2 regions of the Bacillus pacificus genome follow, and region 2 is predicted to be linked to the other one. Evidence: a T-box and tRNA genes for the amino acid it is inferred to sense, from the RefSeq annotation. Region 2 holds a T-box; the other holds one or more tRNA genes.
What was found. The T-box of region 2 lies ahead of LMD38_RS10265 (tryptophan--tRNA ligase). A T-box ahead of a tRNA ligase gene usually reads a tRNA of that ligase, here a tRNA-Trp.
Positions count from the first base shown of each region.

Region 1: it has a tRNA-Trp gene. The T-box ahead of LMD38_RS10265 (tryptophan--tRNA ligase) is inferred to sense a tRNA for this amino acid. The anticodon was not compared.

Region 1 covers NZ_CP086328.1:4,524,635-4,534,718, reverse strand. The annotation lists rRNA gene LMD38_RS23455 (23S ribosomal RNA) at 1-679, shown strand, start outside; rRNA gene rrf (5S ribosomal RNA) at 781-896, shown strand; tRNA gene LMD38_RS23445 (tRNA-Asn) at 905-979, shown strand; tRNA gene LMD38_RS23440 (tRNA-Ser) at 982-1,073, shown strand; tRNA gene LMD38_RS23435 (tRNA-Glu) at 1,091-1,165, shown strand; tRNA gene LMD38_RS23430 (tRNA-Val) at 1,170-1,245, shown strand; tRNA gene LMD38_RS23425 (tRNA-Met) at 1,270-1,346, shown strand; tRNA gene LMD38_RS23420 (tRNA-Asp) at 1,350-1,425, shown strand; tRNA gene LMD38_RS23415 (tRNA-Phe) at 1,435-1,510, shown strand; tRNA gene LMD38_RS23410 (tRNA-Thr) at 1,529-1,604, shown strand; tRNA gene LMD38_RS23405 (tRNA-Tyr) at 1,615-1,698, shown strand; tRNA gene LMD38_RS23400 (tRNA-Trp) at 1,706-1,779, shown strand; tRNA gene LMD38_RS23395 (tRNA-His) at 1,799-1,874, shown strand; tRNA gene LMD38_RS23390 (tRNA-Gln) at 1,938-2,012, shown strand; tRNA gene LMD38_RS23385 (tRNA-Gly) at 2,018-2,092, shown strand; tRNA gene LMD38_RS23380 (tRNA-Cys) at 2,107-2,177, shown strand; tRNA gene LMD38_RS23375 (tRNA-Leu) at 2,188-2,269, shown strand; gene LMD38_RS23370 (YebC/PmpR family DNA-binding transcriptional regulator) at 2,758-3,477, shown strand; gene LMD38_RS23365 (NUDIX hydrolase) at 3,626-4,087, shown strand; gene LMD38_RS23360 (transglycosylase domain-containing protein) at 4,574-5,350, shown strand; gene LMD38_RS23355 (DsbA family protein) at 5,539-6,192, shown strand; tRNA gene LMD38_RS23350 (tRNA-Gly) at 6,307-6,380, shown strand; gene queG (tRNA epoxyqueuosine(34) reductase QueG) at 6,579-7,721, shown strand; gene LMD38_RS23340 (amidase domain-containing protein) at 7,766-8,653, shown strand; gene trmL (tRNA (uridine(34)/cytosine(34)/5-carboxymethylaminomethyluridine(34)-2'-O)-methyltransferase TrmL) at 8,712-9,200, shown strand; gene LMD38_RS23330 (sensor domain-containing protein) at 9,330-10,084, shown strand, end outside.
Region 2 covers NZ_CP086328.1:1,966,257-1,976,340, reverse strand. The annotation lists gene LMD38_RS10315 (phosphotransferase family protein) at 1-74, opposite strand, end outside; gene LMD38_RS10310 (tyrosine-protein phosphatase) at 164-1,186, opposite strand; gene LMD38_RS10305 (hypothetical protein) at 1,276-2,115, opposite strand; gene LMD38_RS10300 (GNAT family N-acetyltransferase) at 2,167-2,889, opposite strand; gene LMD38_RS10295 (DUF2785 domain-containing protein) at 3,013-3,852, shown strand; gene LMD38_RS10290 (NUDIX hydrolase) at 3,870-4,319, shown strand; gene LMD38_RS10285 (VOC family protein) at 4,379-4,759, opposite strand; gene LMD38_RS10280 (ROK family transcriptional regulator) at 4,821-5,849, opposite strand; partial or broken gene LMD38_RS10275 (MFS transporter) at 5,986-6,107, opposite strand; gene LMD38_RS10270 (maltose O-acetyltransferase) at 6,275-6,838, opposite strand; gene LMD38_RS10265 (tryptophan--tRNA ligase) at 7,049-8,047, opposite strand; T-box leader at 8,091-8,300, opposite strand; gene LMD38_RS10260 (VOC family protein) at 8,407-8,769, opposite strand; gene LMD38_RS10255 (AI-2E family transporter) at 9,171-10,084, opposite strand, start outside.

The DNA.
Region 1 (10,084 bases), 2.6 Mb from region 2:
GGAGACAGTGTCAGGTGGGCAGTTTGACTGGGGCGGTCGCCTCCTAAAGTGTAACGGAGGCGCCCAAAGGTTCCCTCAGAATGGTTGGAAATCATTCGTAGAGTGCAAAGGCATAAGGGAGCTTGACTGCGAGACCTACAAGTCGAGCAGGGACGAAAGTCGGGCTTAGTGATCCGGTGGTTCCGCATGGAAGGGCCATCGCTCAACGGATAAAAGCTACCCCGGGGATAACAGGCTTATCTCCCCCAAGAGTCCACATCGACGGGGAGGTTTGGCACCTCGATGTCGGCTCATCGCATCCTGGGGCTGTAGTCGGTCCCAAGGGTTGGGCTGTTCGCCCATTAAAGCGGTACGCGAGCTGGGTTCAGAACGTCGTGAGACAGTTCGGTCCCTATCCGTCGTGGGCGTAGGAAATTTGAGAGGAGCTGTCCTTAGTACGAGAGGACCGGGATGGACGCACCGCTGGTGTACCAGTTGTTCTGCCAAGGGCATAGCTGGGTAGCTATGTGCGGAAGGGATAAGTGCTGAAAGCATCTAAGCATGAAGCCCCCCTCAAGATGAGATTTCCCATAGCGTAAGCTAGTAAGATCCCTGAAAGATGATCAGGTTGATAGGTTCGAGGTGGAAGCATGGTGACATGTGGAGCTGACGAATACTAATAGATCGAGGACTTAACCATATAATATGTAGCAATGTTATCTAGTTTTGAGAGAACATAAAAAAACTTGTTGACTTTTAAAGAAAATAAGTTATAATAATGATTGTCTCAAAAGAATAATGTCTGGTAATGATGGCAGAGAGGTCACACCCGTTCCCATACCGAACACGGAAGTTAAGCTCTCTAGCGCCGATGGTAGTTGGGACCTTGTCCCTGTGAGAGTAGGACGTTGCCAGGCAATATTATTCCGCAGTAGCTCAGCGGTAGAGCTATCGGCTGTTAACCGATCGGTCGTAGGTTCGATTCCTACCTGCGGAGCCATTGGAGAGCTGTCCGAGTTGGCCGAAGGAGCACGATTGGAAATCGTGTATACGTCACAAGCGTATCAAGGGTTCGAATCCCTTGCTCTCCGCCATAGGATTTATAATATTTGGCCCGTTGGTCAAGTGGTTAAGACACCGCCCTTTCACGGCGGTAACACGGGTTCGAATCCCGTACGGGTCACCACTTTGGAGGATTAGCTCAGCTGGGAGAGCACCTGCCTTACAAGCAGGGGGTCGGCGGTTCGATCCCGTCATCCTCCACCATATAAATTATATGAATAGTATTATCGCGGGGTGGAGCAGCACGGTAGCTCGTCGGGCTCATAACCCGAAGGTCGCAGGTTCAAATCCTGTCCCCGCAACCAAATGGTCCCGTGGTGTAGTGGTTAACATGCCTGCCTGTCACGCAGGAGATCGCCGGTTCGACCCCGGTCGGGACCGCCATTTTAATAAGGCTCGGTAGCTCAGTCGGTAGAGCAGAGGACTGAAAATCCTCGTGTCGGCGGTTCGATTCCGTCCCGAGCCACCATTTATCTTAATCATATACGCCGGCTTAGCTCAATTGGTAGAGCAACTGACTTGTAATCAGTAGGTTGGGGGTTCAAGTCCTCTAGCCGGCACCATGTAAGTTTCGGAGGGGTAGCGAAGTGGCTAAACGCGGCGGACTGTAAATCCGCTCCTTCGGGTTCGGCAGTTCGAATCTGCCCCCCTCCACCATTTACATAGGGGCATAGTTTAAAGGTAGAACTGAGGTCTCCAAAACCTCCAGTGTGGGTTCGATTCCTACTGCCCCTGCCAAATATATTTACACAACATGGCGGTTGTGGCGAAGTGGTTAACGCACCGGATTGTGGCTCCGGCATTCGTGGGTTCGATTCCCATCAGTCGCCCCATTTTTATTTTAAAAATTATAAATAATCTAATGGATGCTTACATATAATTAAGTAAGAATTCGATGGGCTATAGCCAAGCGGTAAGGCAACGGACTTTGACTCCGTCATGCGCTGGTTCGAATCCAGCTAGCCCAGCCATTTTTGCGGAAGTAGTTCAGTGGTAGAATACAACCTTGCCAAGGTTGGGGTCGCGGGTTCGAATCCCGTCTTCCGCTCCAGTAAAATTTTATATGGCGGCATAGCCAAGTGGTAAGGCAGAGGTCTGCAAAACCTTTATCACCGGTTCAAATCCGGTTGCCGCCTTTTCTTTTGTGCCGATGTGGCGGAATTGGCAGACGCGCACGACTCAAAATCGTGTTCCTTCGGGAGTGTCGGTTCGACCCCGACCATCGGTATCACGAACGGCGTAATAAAAAGACTCTACACCAAATGTGTAGAGTCTTTTTATTATTTTCATCATACTAAAGAATAAGCACAAATAGGTACTAAATGATTAAGATAAACGTATTCATGTAGTATTTGAATGTGTCATAATTCTCCCCTCTATACTCACTTCGAAATTTTTCCTATTTTAATTATACAACAATAGAAAGGAATTAAGGGAATATTATGGAAAGCGGTATCGGTGATGTAAAAAACTCTAATAGAAATGGTAGAGTTTTTTTGCTAAATTATGTTATGTGATTCTAAAATTCGTGATAAATGTAGCAATTCATGTATAATATAACTTGTCGAAAGAACAAAATGATAGTGATTTATATTATGTCTGTAATATGAATCAAAAATGAACTTTTTATATTTCTTTTAAAAATGTGTTGAACACACATGATATTTCATATTAATATTTTTATGTAGATTTAAAACCGGAAAGAGAGTGGAAAGTATGGGTCGTAAATGGAATAATATTAAAGATAAAAAAGCATCAAAAGATGCAAATACTAGCCGTATATACGCGAAATTTGGACGTGAAATTTATGTAGCGGCAAAACAAGGCGAGCCAGATCCGGAATCAAACCAAGCGCTTAGAGTGGTATTAGAACGTGCGAAAACATACAATGTTCCAAGAACAATTATCGATCGTGCAGTTGAAAAAGCAAAAGGTGGTTCAGAAGAAAATTATGACGAGCTTCGTTATGAAGGGTTCGGACCAAATGGAGCTATGGTAATTGTAGATACACTTACAAACAACGTAAACCGTACTGCAGCAGATGTACGAGCTGCATTTAGCAAAAACGGTGGTAACATGGGTGTAAACGGTTCTGTAGCTTACATGTTTGATGCAACAGCTGTTATCGGTCTTGAAGGGAAAACATCAGATGAAGTTCTTGAGATTTTAATGGAAGCAGATGTGGATGCACGTGACATTCTTGAAGAAGAAGATGCTGTTATCGTGTATGCTGAACCAGATCAATTCCATGCAGTACAATCTGCTCTTAAAGATGCTGGCGTTGAAGAATTTACAGTTGCTGAATTAACAATGCTTGCACAAAACGATGTAACACTTCCTGAAGATGCACAAGCACAATTTGAAAAAATGGTTGATGCATTAGAAGATTTAGAAGATGTGCAACAAGTTTACCACAACGTAGACTTAGGAGAATAATACGATAGAAGCCCCTTTTCATTTAACGGATAGGGGCTTCTTTTTATGAATTTCATTAAGGTGATGAATGAGTAAAGGTATTTTGTTGTAGACAGGGAATATGCTTATAGGGATATGTGAAATATTCATTATTGCTAGGAGGCTTAATATGGAACATAAAACACCAAAGCATATCGTTGCTGTAGCAGGTTATTTAACAAATGAAAAAGACGAAGTGTTATTAGCTAAAGTACATTGGCGATCGGATACATGGGAGTTGCCAGGAGGACAGGTAGAAGAAGGAGAAGCGCTCGATCAAGCAATTTGTAGGGAAATAAAAGAGGAAACAGGATTAACGGTGAAGCCTATCGGTATTACAGGAGTTTACTATAATGCTTCCATGCACATTCTAGCTGTTGTTTTTAAAGTGGCATACGTGAGCGGTGAAATACAAATTCAGCCTGAAGAAATACAAGAGGCTAAATTTGTTGCTTTAAATGAAGAGAACATAGATGAGTACATAACGCGTCCTCATATGAAATCCAGAACGCTTGATGCGATGAGAGCAACACATTGTATTCCGTATGAAACGTGGGAAGTGCAGCCATATAACTTAATAGGAAGATTGTAAAGAAAAGAGTAGCCGGTTTGAGATACAATCAAATCACTACTCTTTTTTGTATACTGTTTAAGAAAAAGGTCAAAATAATAATAGTGTTAGTATTGATTTTAAGAACGTTTGTTCTTTATAATGTATGATATATTATATACATTTAGATTACTAGATACTCAAAAGTATATATATTGGTAGATGATATAATGAAAATAGAGTGCTTTAATATAGAAAGTATAATAGCCTTAAGATTTAATCTGTTATTGGTTTAGCATAATCTATATTCAATATTTCAGATGAATAGTAGATAAAAAAGGACTGTGATACAATACTTTTTTATCCCACTATTTGCCGGGCAATCAGATTGGTGCGTTCTGATTAAAGTTTCACCTTATACCTTACAATGATGTAAGGTATGTGTAAGAGAAATCGATGGGATATTTTTTTACAACAAGGTATTCTTAAAGTAAGAATTATACGCTGTGTGGAAAAGAGGTGTTTAAGATGAAAGAACGAGTATTATCTAGGGTGAACTATCATCAAAAAGTTGCATTAAATCCAATGACTAAGTTTTTGTATAAAGCCATTATTTTATTATTATTGTTAAGTTTCGCGTTATTATTCATTGGAAATGTAATGATCGAGAAAAGTGATATTAGTAAATTACATGTACCGGCTAAGTTAGAGGTGCCAGAATCATTAACACATGCATTTATTGCAACAGAAGATAAAAGGTTTTATCATCATAACGGTTTAGATTATATAGCGATTATCAGAGCGTCTGTTGAGAATATAAAAGCTGGTGGTGTTGTGCAAGGTGGTAGCACAATTACACAACAGTTATCAAAAAATGCTTTTTTAACGAATGAACGTACATTTTCTCGCAAGTGGAAAGAAATTTTTTATACCAAAAAAATTGAACGTACATTTACAAAGGATGAAATTTTAAAATTATATGTAAGTAATATTTATTACGGAGAAGGAGCATGGGGAATTGAAAAAGCAGCAAACCTATACTTTGGTAAAAAGGTGAGCCAATTAACATTGGCTGAAAGTGCAATGATGGCTGCTGTAGTAAAGGCACCTGCTTATTACTCACCGGTACAAAATTATGATAAGGCCGTAGAGAGACGAAATGTCGTTTTGAGATTGATGGAGAAAGAAGGCTATATCAATCATGATGAGTATGTGCAAGCAGTTAGTGAGAAGTTAGTCATTCGTCATGATATAAAAACAGAGCAGTCGATGTTAAATAGTGCTCGTGAAAAAGCAGTAAGCTAATGGAAGTTCCTACATAGGAGCTTCTTTTTTTTGAATAAATTGTGACAAATCGTGACACAATATCGTCACAATTATTGTGTTTTTGTAATTTATGTGAGCGTGTTCATTGCGTGACGTATATAAGTGTTGATATTATGTGTATTGTGTACAATGCTGTATACAGAATATGAAATTAAAGAGGAATGTATATGAAATCATCGAACAAACTCATGGCTCTTGGTATAGTTTTTTCCATTGCAGTATTGATTGTGATCGGAACGATTGCGTATAGCATCATAAATGACAAAAAAGATAAAGGGAATGAGATGTTTGCTTATTCCACACAACAATCTTTAGGGAAAGATGATGCTCCGGTTAAGGTAGTTGAATTTGGAGACTTCAAATGCCCCGCTTGTCGTACTTGGGATGTAACAGTATTGCCACGATTAAAAGAAGAGTATATTGATAAAGGTAAAGTGCAGTTATACTTTATTAATTTTCCGTTTATTGGGAAAGACTCTGATTTAGGTGCAGCAGCTGGTGAAGCAATTTATAAACAAGATAAAGATTCATTCTGGACTTTCTATGATGAGATTTATCAAAGTCAAAAGAAAGATACGGAAGAATGGATTACAGAAGAATTACTTCTTAACATTGTGAAAGAGAAGCTTCCGAAAGTTGATGTAGATCAATTTAAGAAAGATTTACACAGTAAAGAAATAAAAGAAAAAGTACGTAAAGATTCAGATCGTGCTCAAAAATTAAAAGTTCAAGGTGCTCCTTCAGTATATATAAACGGAAATCTTGCAAATCCTGATTTCGATAGTATGAAGAAGGCGATTGATAAAGAATTGAAAAAGTGATGAGCTACTCATCACTTTTTCGACTTTTTTCGATAAAATTCTTGCTTCCGCTTTTTTTACATGCTATACTACTTTACATAAGTTATTCTAATATCTTATATGTATTTCATATTTGCGGGTGTAGTTTAGTGGTAAAACAAGAGCCTTCCAAGCTCTGGTCGAGAGTTCGATTCTCTTCACCCGCTCCAAATTTTATTAAATGTTTTTCTATAAATTGTGATCAACGCAGTGTTTCGTTTCCGAGATAAACGAGGCATTGCGTTTTTTAATGTTTGGAAAACAGTATTTTATGCGAAAATAGAAGTAAAGAATAGTATTCCAAAAGTGAATTGCTAACCAATAGATCGTTACATAAAGGATGGATTCATCTGAGGAGGCGATTAGGAATGGATTTTGAACAATTAAAGCAAGATGTCATTGCGTATAGTAAAACGATTGGTATAGATAAAATAGGCTTTGCTAGTGCTTCACCATTTGAAGAATTAAAGCAGCGGTTAATCCAGCAGCAACAATTAAATTATCAATCTGGATTTGAAGAGCCTGATATAGAAAAGAGAACGAATCCACAGCTTTTATTACCTGGTGCAAAATCAATTATTGCGATTGCATTAGCGTATCCTTCAAAATTAAAAAATGCACCATTAAGTAAGCGTGGAGAACGCCGTGGAATTTTTTGTCGTGCTTCTTGGGGACAAGATTATCATCTAGTTTTACGAGATCGTTTGCAGAAATTAGAAGCATATTTAATCGAAAAACTTCCCGATATAGAAGTTAAGTCAATGGTTGATACGGGTGAATTAAGCGATCGAGCTGTTTCAGAGCGTGCTGGTATTGGATGGAGCGGTAAGAACTGCTCTATTATTACACCTGAATTTGGTTCGTATGTATATTTAGGAGAAATGATTACAAACGTTCCATTCCCACCAGATCAGCCGATAGAAGATCAATGCGGGAGCTGTACAAAGTGTATTGATATTTGTCCTACAGGTGCTTTAATACAAGGAGGACAGTTAGATTCGAAGAAGTGTATAGCATTTTTAACACAGACGAAAGGATTCCTACCGGAAGAGTATCGCGACAAAATAGGTAATCGTATTTATGGATGTGATACGTGTCAGACAGTTTGTCCGAAAAATAAAGGAATGGATTTTCATAATCACCCTGAGATGGAACCAGATCCTGAGTTAGTTAAGCCGTTATTAACACCACTTTTAACAATTAGCAATCGTGATTTTAAAGAGAAATATGGAATTATGTCTGGTTCATGGAGAGGTAAAAAACCGTTGCAACGAAATGCAATTTTGGCACTTGCGCATTTTAAAGAGGCATCAGCAATTCCTGATTTAATTGGTGTTATGAAAGACGATCCAAGACCAGTACTTCGCGGAACAGCAGCGTGGGCGCTTGGGAAAATTGGTGGAGACGGCGTGGGCGAAGCTATTGAAAAAGCGATGCAACGTGAGAAAGACGAAGAGGTTCTTCATGAAATGAATCGCGGACTTGAATTGTTAGCGCAGAAAAAAGAGTAGATAATATCTCCCTTTTTCATATTGTAATATGGGAGGGAGACGAAATGGTTGTAAAAATAAATATTGAAAAGCAAGTCCAACACTTTTTAGCATATATAACAGAGAAACGAACAAATGTAGATGGTATTGCTGAAGATTTATTACAAATAGCAAAGAGAAAGAAACAATTATTTCAAAAGCGTAATGCAGAGATAGTAAAAGCAACTGCGGACGTTTCTTTTATGAGGCAATTCAATAATAGCAATCATCAAGAAATTGATTATCAAATACATTTTAAATATTTAATTAAGCATAAAGAATTATTTTATATTGAAGAGGAACAATTAAAACGAAGAGTTTGTTTAAATAATAGCCGGATAATAGGTGATTATGCTATTGAAGTGCCAGAAGCAGTTGGAATGAGTGAGACATTAGAAAGGGAAGTTACAAAAGAGAAGTACGGTTCCTATCAGTACAACCGTTTAGAGGCAGTTAAATATGCAGAGCGTTGGTGGGATGATCGAAACCCTGCATATCGTAATTTCCCTGATAATTGTACGAATTTTATTTCTCAATGTCTTCATACTGGAGAAGTACCAATGAATGGATATCCTAATATTCGCAAAGGATGGTGGCAAAGGGAGAATCAGTGGAGTTGGAGCTGGGCTGTTGCACACTCTTTTTATTGGTATTTGTCAGGTGCTACATCAGGACTTCGAGCTGAAGCTGTAGAAAGGCCAGAGGACCTTATTCTTGGTGATGTCATCGCTTATGATTTCGAGGATGATGGTAGGTGGAATCATACGACGATTGTAGTAGCAAAAGACGCAGATGGTATGCCACTTGTAAATGCACATTCAGCGAATAGCCGTCGGCGTTATTGGAACTATGAAGATTCTAGTAAATATACACCACAAATGAAATATAAATTCTTTCATATTATTAATGGGTAGAGATTTTTCGCTCAAGTGGTATAATACGTAGTAGACAAAAAACAGAGGTGAATATCGCGTGGGAGTACATGTTGTTTTATATCAACCAGAAATTCCAGCAAATACAGGAAATATTGCTCGTACTTGTGCAGCAACTGGAACAGAATTGCATTTGATTAGACCGCTTGGATTTTCAACGGATGATAAAATGTTAAAGCGTGCAGGATTAGATTATTGGCAGCACGTGAAAATTACGTATTATGATTCAATTGAAGAGTTTTATGAGAAAAATAAAGACGGTGAGTTCTTCTATTTAACAAAGTATGGCGAGAAAGCTCATACAGCGTTTGATTATAGTAAACGTGAGAAGGATTACTACTTTGTATTTGGAAGAGAAACGAACGGTTTACCAGCTAATGTAATCGAAGAAAATTTCGATCATTGTTTACGTATTCCAATGACTGATAAAGTGCGTTCATTAAATTTATCAAATACAGCAGCTATTTTAATTTATGAAGCGTTCCGTCAACAAAATTATCCAGGATTAGATTTAGAAATTGTTTATTAAAAGTCGCCATATGGCGACTTTTTTTCTAAAAATAAAAATAAATATGGAATCATACATTTAAAAAAGGGTACATAGTCATATAGAATGGTGATATATGAATAAAAATAGATCAGACAGGTTGAGATAAATATGAAGGAACAATATCGTAATCAAAATACCTTTTTAAGTATGATAGATATGGATTTAATAAGAAGAGGATTATTACATGCTATTCAAGATTTAGTATTTATTGTGAAAGTTATGGATGATGAAACCTTTACATATATTTATGTAAATAAGATAGGTATGGATTATGCAAAGCTAAGCGAAGAATGTTATGGAAAAACGTTTTCTGAAGTATTGCCGAAAGATACGGCGGAAATATTGCAAGTGCAATATGCAAAAGTAGCGAGCGAAGTAAAAGCACATACCTTTTGTGATGTAGTTAGTTTACCAACTGGTAATTTACATTATGAATCTTCACTTAATCCTGTATTTGATGAAGAAGGAGTATGTCAGTTTATTATTTGTATTACGAGGGATATTACAGCTCAAATTGAGGAGAAGATTGAAATAGAGGAAAAACAAATGTTATTTAAGTCATTACTAGAATATAATAATGACTCCATTATATCTATAGATTCTATAGGTAGAATTACATACGCGAATCCAGCAACGTATGAAATATTTGGATATCGATATGAAGAATTAAATAATAAATTTATCTTTGAATTTATTAATAAAGAATATGAAAAAGATTTTCAAAGTATATTTAAAGGATCCATGCAAGGAAAAGCGAAGCAAATTGTTTCAAAGAAGTATATTCATAAAGAAGGGTACGAGCTATATATTTCTCTGAGGACGATTCCGATTATTGTAAATGGTGAAATTGTTGGAGTATATAT
Region 2 (10,084 bases):
AGCTTTTCTCTTAACCCCTCTGCTTTTCCACGTGTATGAATCATTTTATCCCCCGATTCGTAAGTTCTTTTCATCCATTCTCTCTTCGTTGCACAACATCCTCATTAGCAAAATTATAACAACAATAAGAAAAGGAGGCTAATCCAATCAGCCTCCCAAATTCTTATTTATCCTCTAACAATAACTCTTTCATTTCTTCTAACGACTCTTTCGTAAAGCCAAGTGCTTTTTCAGCATACGCTTCAACTGAACCGTATTGCTTTTTTAATTCATCAATCGCAGCTTGTAAATACTCAGTGCGTGCTTCAAACATCGCACCCAATATCGCTCTACTCTCATCATTTTGTAGTTTTGCGCCTAAAAAGGCCATCATTTTCTCGTTTAACTTTTCACGGAAACCGTTACTTAGTAAATAATCTTCCATTACTGTTTTCTCTGGTACACCTAGTAAAAGTAATAATAATGCTGATCCAAATCCAGTACGGTCTTTTCCAGCTGTACAATGGTTTACTAACGGTAAGTTTTCCGGGTTTTGCGCTAAGTTTAAGAAGCTCACAAATGCTTCATTACCACTTACGAAGTCTTGATTCATTTTCACAAGGTATTCACCTGGTTTCCCTAACATAGAAAGGTCACCAACTTGGAAAAACTCATTTATATTTAGGTCTTTTGCTAAATCTTGCATAACTGGTAAGCACACTTGACGAGCTCCTGTAATCTCAGGGTTTGGCTTATGCTTCACTTCAAAGTCTGTACGGTAATCGCAAATTAACTTTAAGCCAGACTTTTGTAAATAGTCGATATCCCACTCTGTTAATCCTGCTAATTCTTCAGAGCGGTACAATTTGCCCCATTTTACTTTACGGCCTTCAAGCGTTTCATATCCTCCCATATCACGGAAGTTAAACGCGCCTTGTAATGGCAATCTACGCTCAGCTACTGTTACTGCTTGTCCATTACTACCTACTAGTCTAAAATATGGACGCTCATTTTCGCTCGGGTTTTCAATTGTATATGATGATTCTCCATTTACCGTTGCAAGTAATTCTCCATTTTCTTCAATATGATCTGGCGAAGTACTCCAATAAATGCAAACTTCCTCTATATTATTTTCCCACTTTATTTGTAACGTATTATCTTCATTTCTTTCTACAGTTGCTTGTAACCAATTTCTTTGCTGCCCCATTCTTTCACCAACGCTTTCTCTTATAATCGAATCTTATCCTATTGTATTATACGAATATCTACTTTGTCGTTCTCATTTTTCTTTTTATCTTACAAAGAGGCAAAAAGTTCTTTTACTTGTTCATAAGTTGTGCACGGATTCCCTCGAAATACATATGCGATTTGTTCATCACCTGAATCTTCATATACAACTGTCCCGCGATCAGGGTGCGAATAAAACTCTAATCCATTTATAATTTGTTTTGGGCCATAATTCATTGTCCATGAAGAAATAGGATAATACGCTTTGTTTTTATGTCTACAAACCCAAAGTGCATATAGTTTATTAACTTCGTCCCAGTATACATACTGCGTTTCGTCATTTCCGAAACCGACCGATTCGAGTTTCCAACTTAGCTTTTCATGAATTGACAATTTTACATAGGATACGTCATCTGGAGCATTCCACTCTCTACATCTTCCTATCTCACCCATTTCACTTCTCTTCGCTTGAAAGCTTAATAAGTGAAATAGTGTATGTAATATCGTTTTCCCAAGCTCCATATTTACTGGTTGTAATTCAAATAGAAATCGTTCCATTTCGTCTTGGTTTACATATCCATGATCAACAGAAATTTCAACTTGTGTTTTCCATATAGATGTAACGTAACTTTCTTTTCCTTTATAATTTATACCTTTCCAATACACAAGCCCTTTATATTGAAAACAATCTCCTTTTGCTTGAGAAATACAGCTATCCGGAAATACTGGTTCCATTATATCGAGAAAAAATTCCTTTACTCGAAACATCCCAGTTGGAGTAACAACCTGAAACCAAAAAGTTCCCCACTTTTCACCTTCATAACGTTCTGAAACTTTTTCAATATTCCAGCCTTCTAACAATACATTTGGATACAATAACACGAATGAATGCATGGATTTCTTTAACATATATAGTCCCCTCCCGCTATACGAGTTCGAGAGTATACATCATTCATCCTCCTAAAACTTTCTCACATATCTCTCAGTTGAACTAAGCAGCTGACATCCATTCTCTTCAAAAACATCCTTCATCCACTCATTTTGTACATTTGTATCACCGATATAATAAGATGCACCTATTTCTTTTAAAACAAACATTGCCCCTGTAAAGAATGCTGCTTCATACCCTTTATTTCTCATATTTGGAGCGACTGCGAAATACATAAGTTTTCCTTCTTCTAACGTCCCCTTTTCAATATGCGGGATTACAATTCCTATCAGCTCTTCACCTACACTCGCTGTTAAACAATGTTCTTTCCATTGCTCACCAATTTCTTGTAGCATCATATTTCCAAATTGATCATAAGTGACTTGTTTTTCCGTCATCTCACTCCAAAGAGAATAAAAAGCATCTTCTCCTACTTCTTCAATCAACTTAAAATCAATTTCACTTTCTACATCTTCTACTTTATATAGATCCTTAAACACAATGATGTTTTCAGTAACATATTCAAACGAATACGTTTCAAAACATTTTTTATACATATTATAATTGGGGCTTTTCGAAGAAATCTCAAAATGTAAGTTTTCTATTCCCTCTTCTTCAGCCTCAGCAACGCAATATTGCATGATTTCCTTTAATTGCTCTTCTGTAAAAATCTCTGCATTATTTTCTTTTATCATGATAGAAGAAGCATTTCTTCTTATTTTAAAATGTTTTTCTAACTGTTCTATAGTCGTCATATACTTCCCTCATCTATGTCATACTTGAATTTCTACTTGTTCTCCTTGCATGAGCAGGATTGTCCTTGAATATATAGAATACTAGAAAACATCGCATCTTTAAAGTGCGGAGGAGGTTCTCCATTGGATATTACAGCGCTGCAACAACAGTTAGAGCTTATACAACAAAATGACTATACGCAACTGCGACATATAGATATAAATGAATTAACGCTCCATATGCTTCAGTATATTGGAACGACTGATAGTTACGTTCGTTACCAGCTTATATATAAATGTTTTGTGCATTTTATTCATCATGAATTCCTTATGGATGATCAACTGAAATTACTGTTGCAAACTTGTTTAAGTGATGAATATTTATATTGTGACATTTACTCCCCGCATTCAGATGGGGTTTTCACACGTTCTTACACTGTTTCGTTAATTGCGTTAATACTCCAATTCGCTAATTCGCACTACTTTTGTACAGAGGAGGATATTGAAGAAATAAAAACCAAACTCATTACATACACAAACTTAGAAACAGATTTCCGAGGCTATATTGAAAATAAAGGATGGGCTCATTGTCTTGCTCACGTATCTGATGCCTTTACTGAAATTGTCCACAATTCTTATACGACCTTTGAATGGTATGAAGAATTAATTCATTGCTTATTAAATAAAATCTTCATTCCATCTGACCTTTTTCATAATAACGAAGATGAACGAATTGTTACGCCATTACTAGCAATGCTGTATCATGACTTCCCGCAAGATGAGTTAATTTCTATTATTCAAAAAAAAATAAAAAGGCTTCCCCAAATTAGAAAACGCCTTTCGTTAAATGAATATTGTATTTTATGCGCCAACATTAAAACCTTTTTACGCACATTATTTTTCAGAACGAAAGATGACCATAACTTAGCCTTTACAGCACGTAAAACAGAAAGAATGTTAAAAGAACTTCCTAATTATTATTAGCTATAAGGAGAACAACTATGGGGTATATCGAAGACATGAGAAATTTAGTAGGAAATCATCCACTGATTTTAATAGGTTCACACGCTATTATAGTAAATGAGAAAAATGAAATATTATTGCAGCTCCGTACAGACTTCAACCGCTGGGGCATCATTGGCGGCGCCTTAGAATATAACGAAACGTTAGAAGACGCTTTAAAACGAGAAGTATATGAAGAAACTGGACTTATTATTAAAAATCCAGAACTATTCCGTACATATTCAGGACCAGATTTCTTTCAAATCTACCCAAACGGCGATCAAGTACACGGTGTACTCGTTGTTTATATTTGCCGAGAATTTCACGGTGAGCTTGTATGTGATCAAACAGAATCAAAAGAATTACGTTTCTTTCCGCTTGATGAATTACCTAGTACTCTTCATCCAGTTATTGAGGGGATTCTTCGCGATTTTCATCACTCCAATTAAAGATAAAAATAAAACAGCCTCATTCCCCGTCATGATAATGCGAAATGAGGTTGTTCATGTTAGATCGTTATCTCAATCTGATTTCCTTCAGGATCACTTACTACACTTTCGTAGTAACCATCCCCTGTAGTACGCGGGCCATTTAACACAGCGTATCCTGCTTCTCTTAATGTATTCGTTAATTCGTTCACCTTTTCTTTACTACCTACAGAAAAAGCAATATGCGCATATCCTATTGTTTCTGTTTGTAATGCATCCTCTATCCCTACCCGCTTCATAAGTTCTAGACGCGCACCACCTTCAAAAGTTATAAAATAAGATTTAAATTGCTTTTTCGAATTATGATATAAGCTATTTTCTTCACCATTAAAATATTGTTTATAAAAATCACGCATTCCTACTAAATCATTCACCCAAATTGCTACATGTTCAATTTTCATAATTGGCACCTTTTCTTTTATGTTATTCAACTGACAATTGGATGCTTCGTTGCCAGGACATTTAATTTTCTTTATTTGTTCTCGTAATCATAAGATCAAGTCCAAGGCTTTTTAATCCATATAAATAATCTTCTTTCCAATTGCTCACTGTTATTTTCGGGATATGTTCTGCCGGAATGTACTGCGGACAACTTTTTACAATTTGATCTATAACAAATTGATTCACTTCATCATCACAGAAGATAAAGGCATGAGGGTTAATAATAGCTATACATGTAGCTATTAAACGAGTAATAGCATCTATATTATATTCCTCTGGATTATTCGAATCTTCACTTCTCAAAGCTTGTAAGAAATTTTTATTATCATACTGCGGTACGAAAGATATCTCTCCTGAGAAAAACGTACTCCCTCGTACGACGTCTCCATTTACCATAATCCCCGCACCTGGTCCATTTTGACCTGAATACAAATATACAAGAGAGGAGTTTTCATTATTTCCAGTATTTTTATGATAACCGAGTACTGCGGCATTCATATCGTTTTCGATTACTACTGGTATAGAAAACTGTTCCTCCAAATGACTTTTCAAATTAAAATTTTGGAACTTTTCATATCCAGGAATATAAAAAATACGACCATTATCAACCGAACCAGGCACACCTATTGATATAGAGCTTATTTTCGGGAATGTAGCGATAAGACCTTCAATATGTTTAAATAATACATTTACGCCCGTATCAACTAACATACTTGAAGTACTCCCCTGTTCTTTTACTTCCCCTAAACAGTTAAAAATTGTATAGTTCGTCTCATTTTTTTCTAAAAATATCGCTAAACCTAACATATATTCTGGATTATATTCATATCGTTTCGCTCTTCTTCCACCACTTGAATCATCTAAACCAGCTAAAGTGACTTCACCGTCTTGTTTCATTTTTTCTATAAATTTACTTATCGTTGGAAAACTGATTTCTAATGTATTACTAAGCTCAACTTTCGTTGCACTACCTCGCTCTAAAAGAACTTTACGAATGCCACGAAGGATTGTCTCTTTAATCGATTTTTGAGTAACAAACTGTTCACTCAAATCGCTCACCACCTTAATCAACATACTTATTAAACCCTTTTAATAAGTTGCGTTGACAATATATCATACATCATTTTCTAAAGCAATAAAGATGATATATTTCCGATGCACGCACTCTCTGTTTTGCTTGATGCATTCATACAATTCCAGATAAGAGAACAAATAATAAAACAGCTAACAAGGTATTACGTATTCCGAATGATTCCCCTAGTATACCTAGCCGACTAAAAAGGCTGTTGTATAACCGATGATAGCAACTTACAGCAAACGAGAAAACCGGCAAAATAAATACGAAAAAGAGCGTTTCAAGAAGTAAGTAATGTCTTCGTACGATTTTCCGCACTATTTTTCTTTATATGAAACACCTTTCACATTGTCTATACGATACGACATCAGTTTATTCATGCACTCATAAAAAACGATTTCTATAAGTCTATCGTTTTAATCACTTTAGCTGGATTACCACCAACTACTACATTATTAGGTACATCTTTTGTCACAACTGCCCCTGAAGCAATTACAGCGTTGTCTCCAATTGAAATACCAGGGTTAATAATAGCGCCCCCGCCAACCCAAACATTGTTACCAATCTTTACAGGCTTCCCATATTCTTTGCCAGAGTTCCGCTCTATCGGGTGTAAAGAATGCGTAGCAGTGTAAATGTGAACCCCAGGTGCAAACATACAATGATCACCGATTCGAACTTCACAAACATCCAAAATCACACAATTGAAATTTGCAAAAAAGCTCTTTCCAACATGGATATTGTAGCCGTAATCACAGCGAAAATCAGGATTAATTTGGGCTTTCCCATCAGCTGAAGAACCTAAAAGCTGATTTAATAATGTAAAACGCCTGTCATCTCCTGTCTCCATCGCCTCGTTATAAAGGCGTGTTAAACGTTTTGCCTCCACCCTATCAGCTACTAATTCTTCGTCATCCGCAATATACATTTCTCCCGCTAACATCTTTTCTTTTTCTGTTTTCATAGAATCATCTCCTTCGTAATCAAATGAACCCTGCTTATTAAACATCTTTAATAAGTGACTTTAATTATACTTATTAAACAAGTTTAATAAGTAACCCTATAGTAGCATACTTTTTAACATATGCAACTAAAAAGTTTCAAAAGAATATGCGAACTCTTTGCTTTACTCATCGATATGACGAATAAGTTATAGAGAAAAAAGAGGGAACGCTCAGCGCTCCCTCTCAAATCCAATCCGTTTCTTAATTTCTGTTAAATTTACCTTCGCAATAGCCCGTGCCTTCTCAGCACCTTTTTCCAACGCTTCATATAATAAATTCGGTTCATTCATATACATAGTATATTTCTCACGTGGCCTAGCTAATTCACGGTCTACAACGCGGAATAACTCTTTTTTCACATCGCCCCATCCGATTCCAGTCTCATATTTTTCACGTAACGACTGCATTTCACCCTCTGTCGCAAATTCTTTATAAATTGTAAATAACGTTTCTAGTTCTTTCGGTTCATTTGGAAGTGAAGAATCTGTTTTGATTTTAAATATTAACTTTCGTAGTTTTTCTTGCTCCGCAAATAACGGGATAACATTCCCATAACTTTTACTCATCTTTCTTCCATCAAGACCAGGTAAGATTGCACCTTCTTCTTGTATGACATACTCTGGGAGTTTAAATGTCGTGCCGAATGTATGATTAAAATACGTCGCAATATCGCGCGCGATTTCAATATGCTGAATTTGATCTTTTCCAACAGGTACATGCGTAGCTTGAAATAGTAATATGTCAGCTGCCATTAATATCGGATACGTATATAACCCCATATTCACTCCGGCATCGACCTCCAAACCCGCTTCTTTATTTTGCTCTACCTTCGCTTTATACGCATGAGCACGGTTCATAAGCCCTTTCGGAGTTAGACAAGCTAATATCCAAGCTAATTCTAGAATCTCTGGTACTTCTGTTTGCCGATAAAAAATAACATCTTCCCCAAGTCCAAGTGATAACCAAGTAGCTGCTACCTCTTTCGTATAACTACTGAACTGACTCGGATCATGCACAGCATTTAACGCATGATAATCCGCTATAAAATACAATGCTTTTCCTTCATTCTTCTTTGACATTTGCAACGCAGGTTTAATTGCACCAATATAATTTCCTAAATGCGGATAACCCGTCGGCTTAATTCCTGTTAACATTATTTTGTCACTCATCCTAACTCCTCCTTTCTCAAAACAAAAGAGCCCCTCATCCTTAAAAAAGGACGAGAGACTCCCGCGGTACCACCTTAATTAGCTATCTTTATAGCTCACTTCACACTTCAATAACGGGAAGTAACCGTCTTTACCTACTCATTTCAGTTAGAAGCTCCAGAGCCCATTCCATATTCATTCCTTGCTGATTCCCACCACACATCAGCTCTCTGAAAAGTTTCGAATATGTACTATTCTCTTTCATCGCTTTTCGTTATTTTTTACAGTTTATCATATTTTACCTTAATAAAAAAATAGAATTTTCAGTTTTATATTAAAGTACTATTTCTTTCCTTTATATCAATCAGCTAATGGAGCGACTACATTTCTTGAATCATTTCTACTCTGTTTCCAAATGGATCTCTAAACTCAAAACGTTCAAAACCAGGTATAGGTACCCCTTCAATTATCTGAATTTCATTTTGTTCCAACACATTTCTCCAATACGATATATCCTCTACTTGATAAGCAATATGGGCTTTTGTTTTTAGCCGATCAAAATCATCTTCTGTACCTATATGTACTTCTCTATCTGCCACTTTTAACCAAAACCCTCCACGCCCCTTTAATGATTCGGGCTTTTCTTTCTCAGTGAGACCAAGAATTTCACAATAAAATTTTTTCCCCTCTAGTTCGGCGCCTTTTGGAATAGTTATCTGAACATGATGTAAACCAAGAATCATAAAATCCTCTCCTATTATAAATTTTCAATACTCTTTATTTTTAGAATACACTATTATCTTACACCATTAAATATAATAAATGGAATATTTATTAATTATAATAATCGATAAGTTTTCCTTATATGTGTAGCATTACATCATAATCAAGCCGAAAAAACACTATTCTTTAAGTTGTCCAATCAAATTAGTTTTTAAAACATGGAAAGCCTTCCTTGAAATAGATCATTGGAAATAGCACACACACTTCTCTAAGCATTGTCATTCCCTTAACTTTGAAGAAGCAACAGCCCGACAGATCACTTACAGAGTATTAGACAGATGTTTAGCACCATTATTATTAATGCAACAAATACAAAAAAACAGAGAAGATTAATCTATCTTCTCTGTTTCAGCTCTTTTTTTCACGTATTCAACTTAACAAATCGATAACCATGCGTTACTAACACCTTTAATATCGCATACCCTGGAATTGCTAAAATAATCCCCATAATTCCAAATAAATTTCCGGCAGTTAAAATAATAAAGATGATAGTAATCGGATGAATATCTAACTTTTTCCCCATGACTTGCGGAGAAATAAATTTGCCTTCTGCTAATTGTACGACCATCATTACGATAATTACCTTTAAAACCATTGCTGGCGAGTCAATAAATGCGATAATTAACGCTGGTGTAATTGCAATGATCGGACCTACGTACGGGACGATATTTACAATCATCGCTAAAATAGCGAGTAGTACCGCATATTTAATACCGATAATAAGGTAACCAATTAATAGCATAATACCGATAAATAAGCTAACGATAATTTGTCCTCTAATATACGAGCTAATCGCATAATGCATATCGTCTAGTATTCTCATCGCTGCTGGTCGTCTTTGTTCTGAAATAAACTTTAAAAAATGATTCGGTAATTGCTCACCATCTTTTAAAAGATAGAACAATATAAACGGAACCATTACAAACGTTAAAACGACCTCTGTAACAGTACTTAAAAATCCAGTTACATTTCCTGTTACTGATGATAAAGATTTCGTAAAATCAACTGTATAGTCTTTTACCATACTTGCTACATCAATATTTAAATTCTCCTGAATTTTCCCTAGTAAATTACTTTCTCCAAATCTACGTGCTGCTCGTTCGATTTCATGACCGAAATACGGTAAGTTATCTATCAATGCATCAATTTGATCTTTAATGATCGGGATTACTGTAACAACTAAAAATACAAATAATCCTAGTACGATTATATATATAGAAGCTATTGATACAATTCTCGAAACACCTTTCTTTTCTAAAAGTGAAACGAATGGAT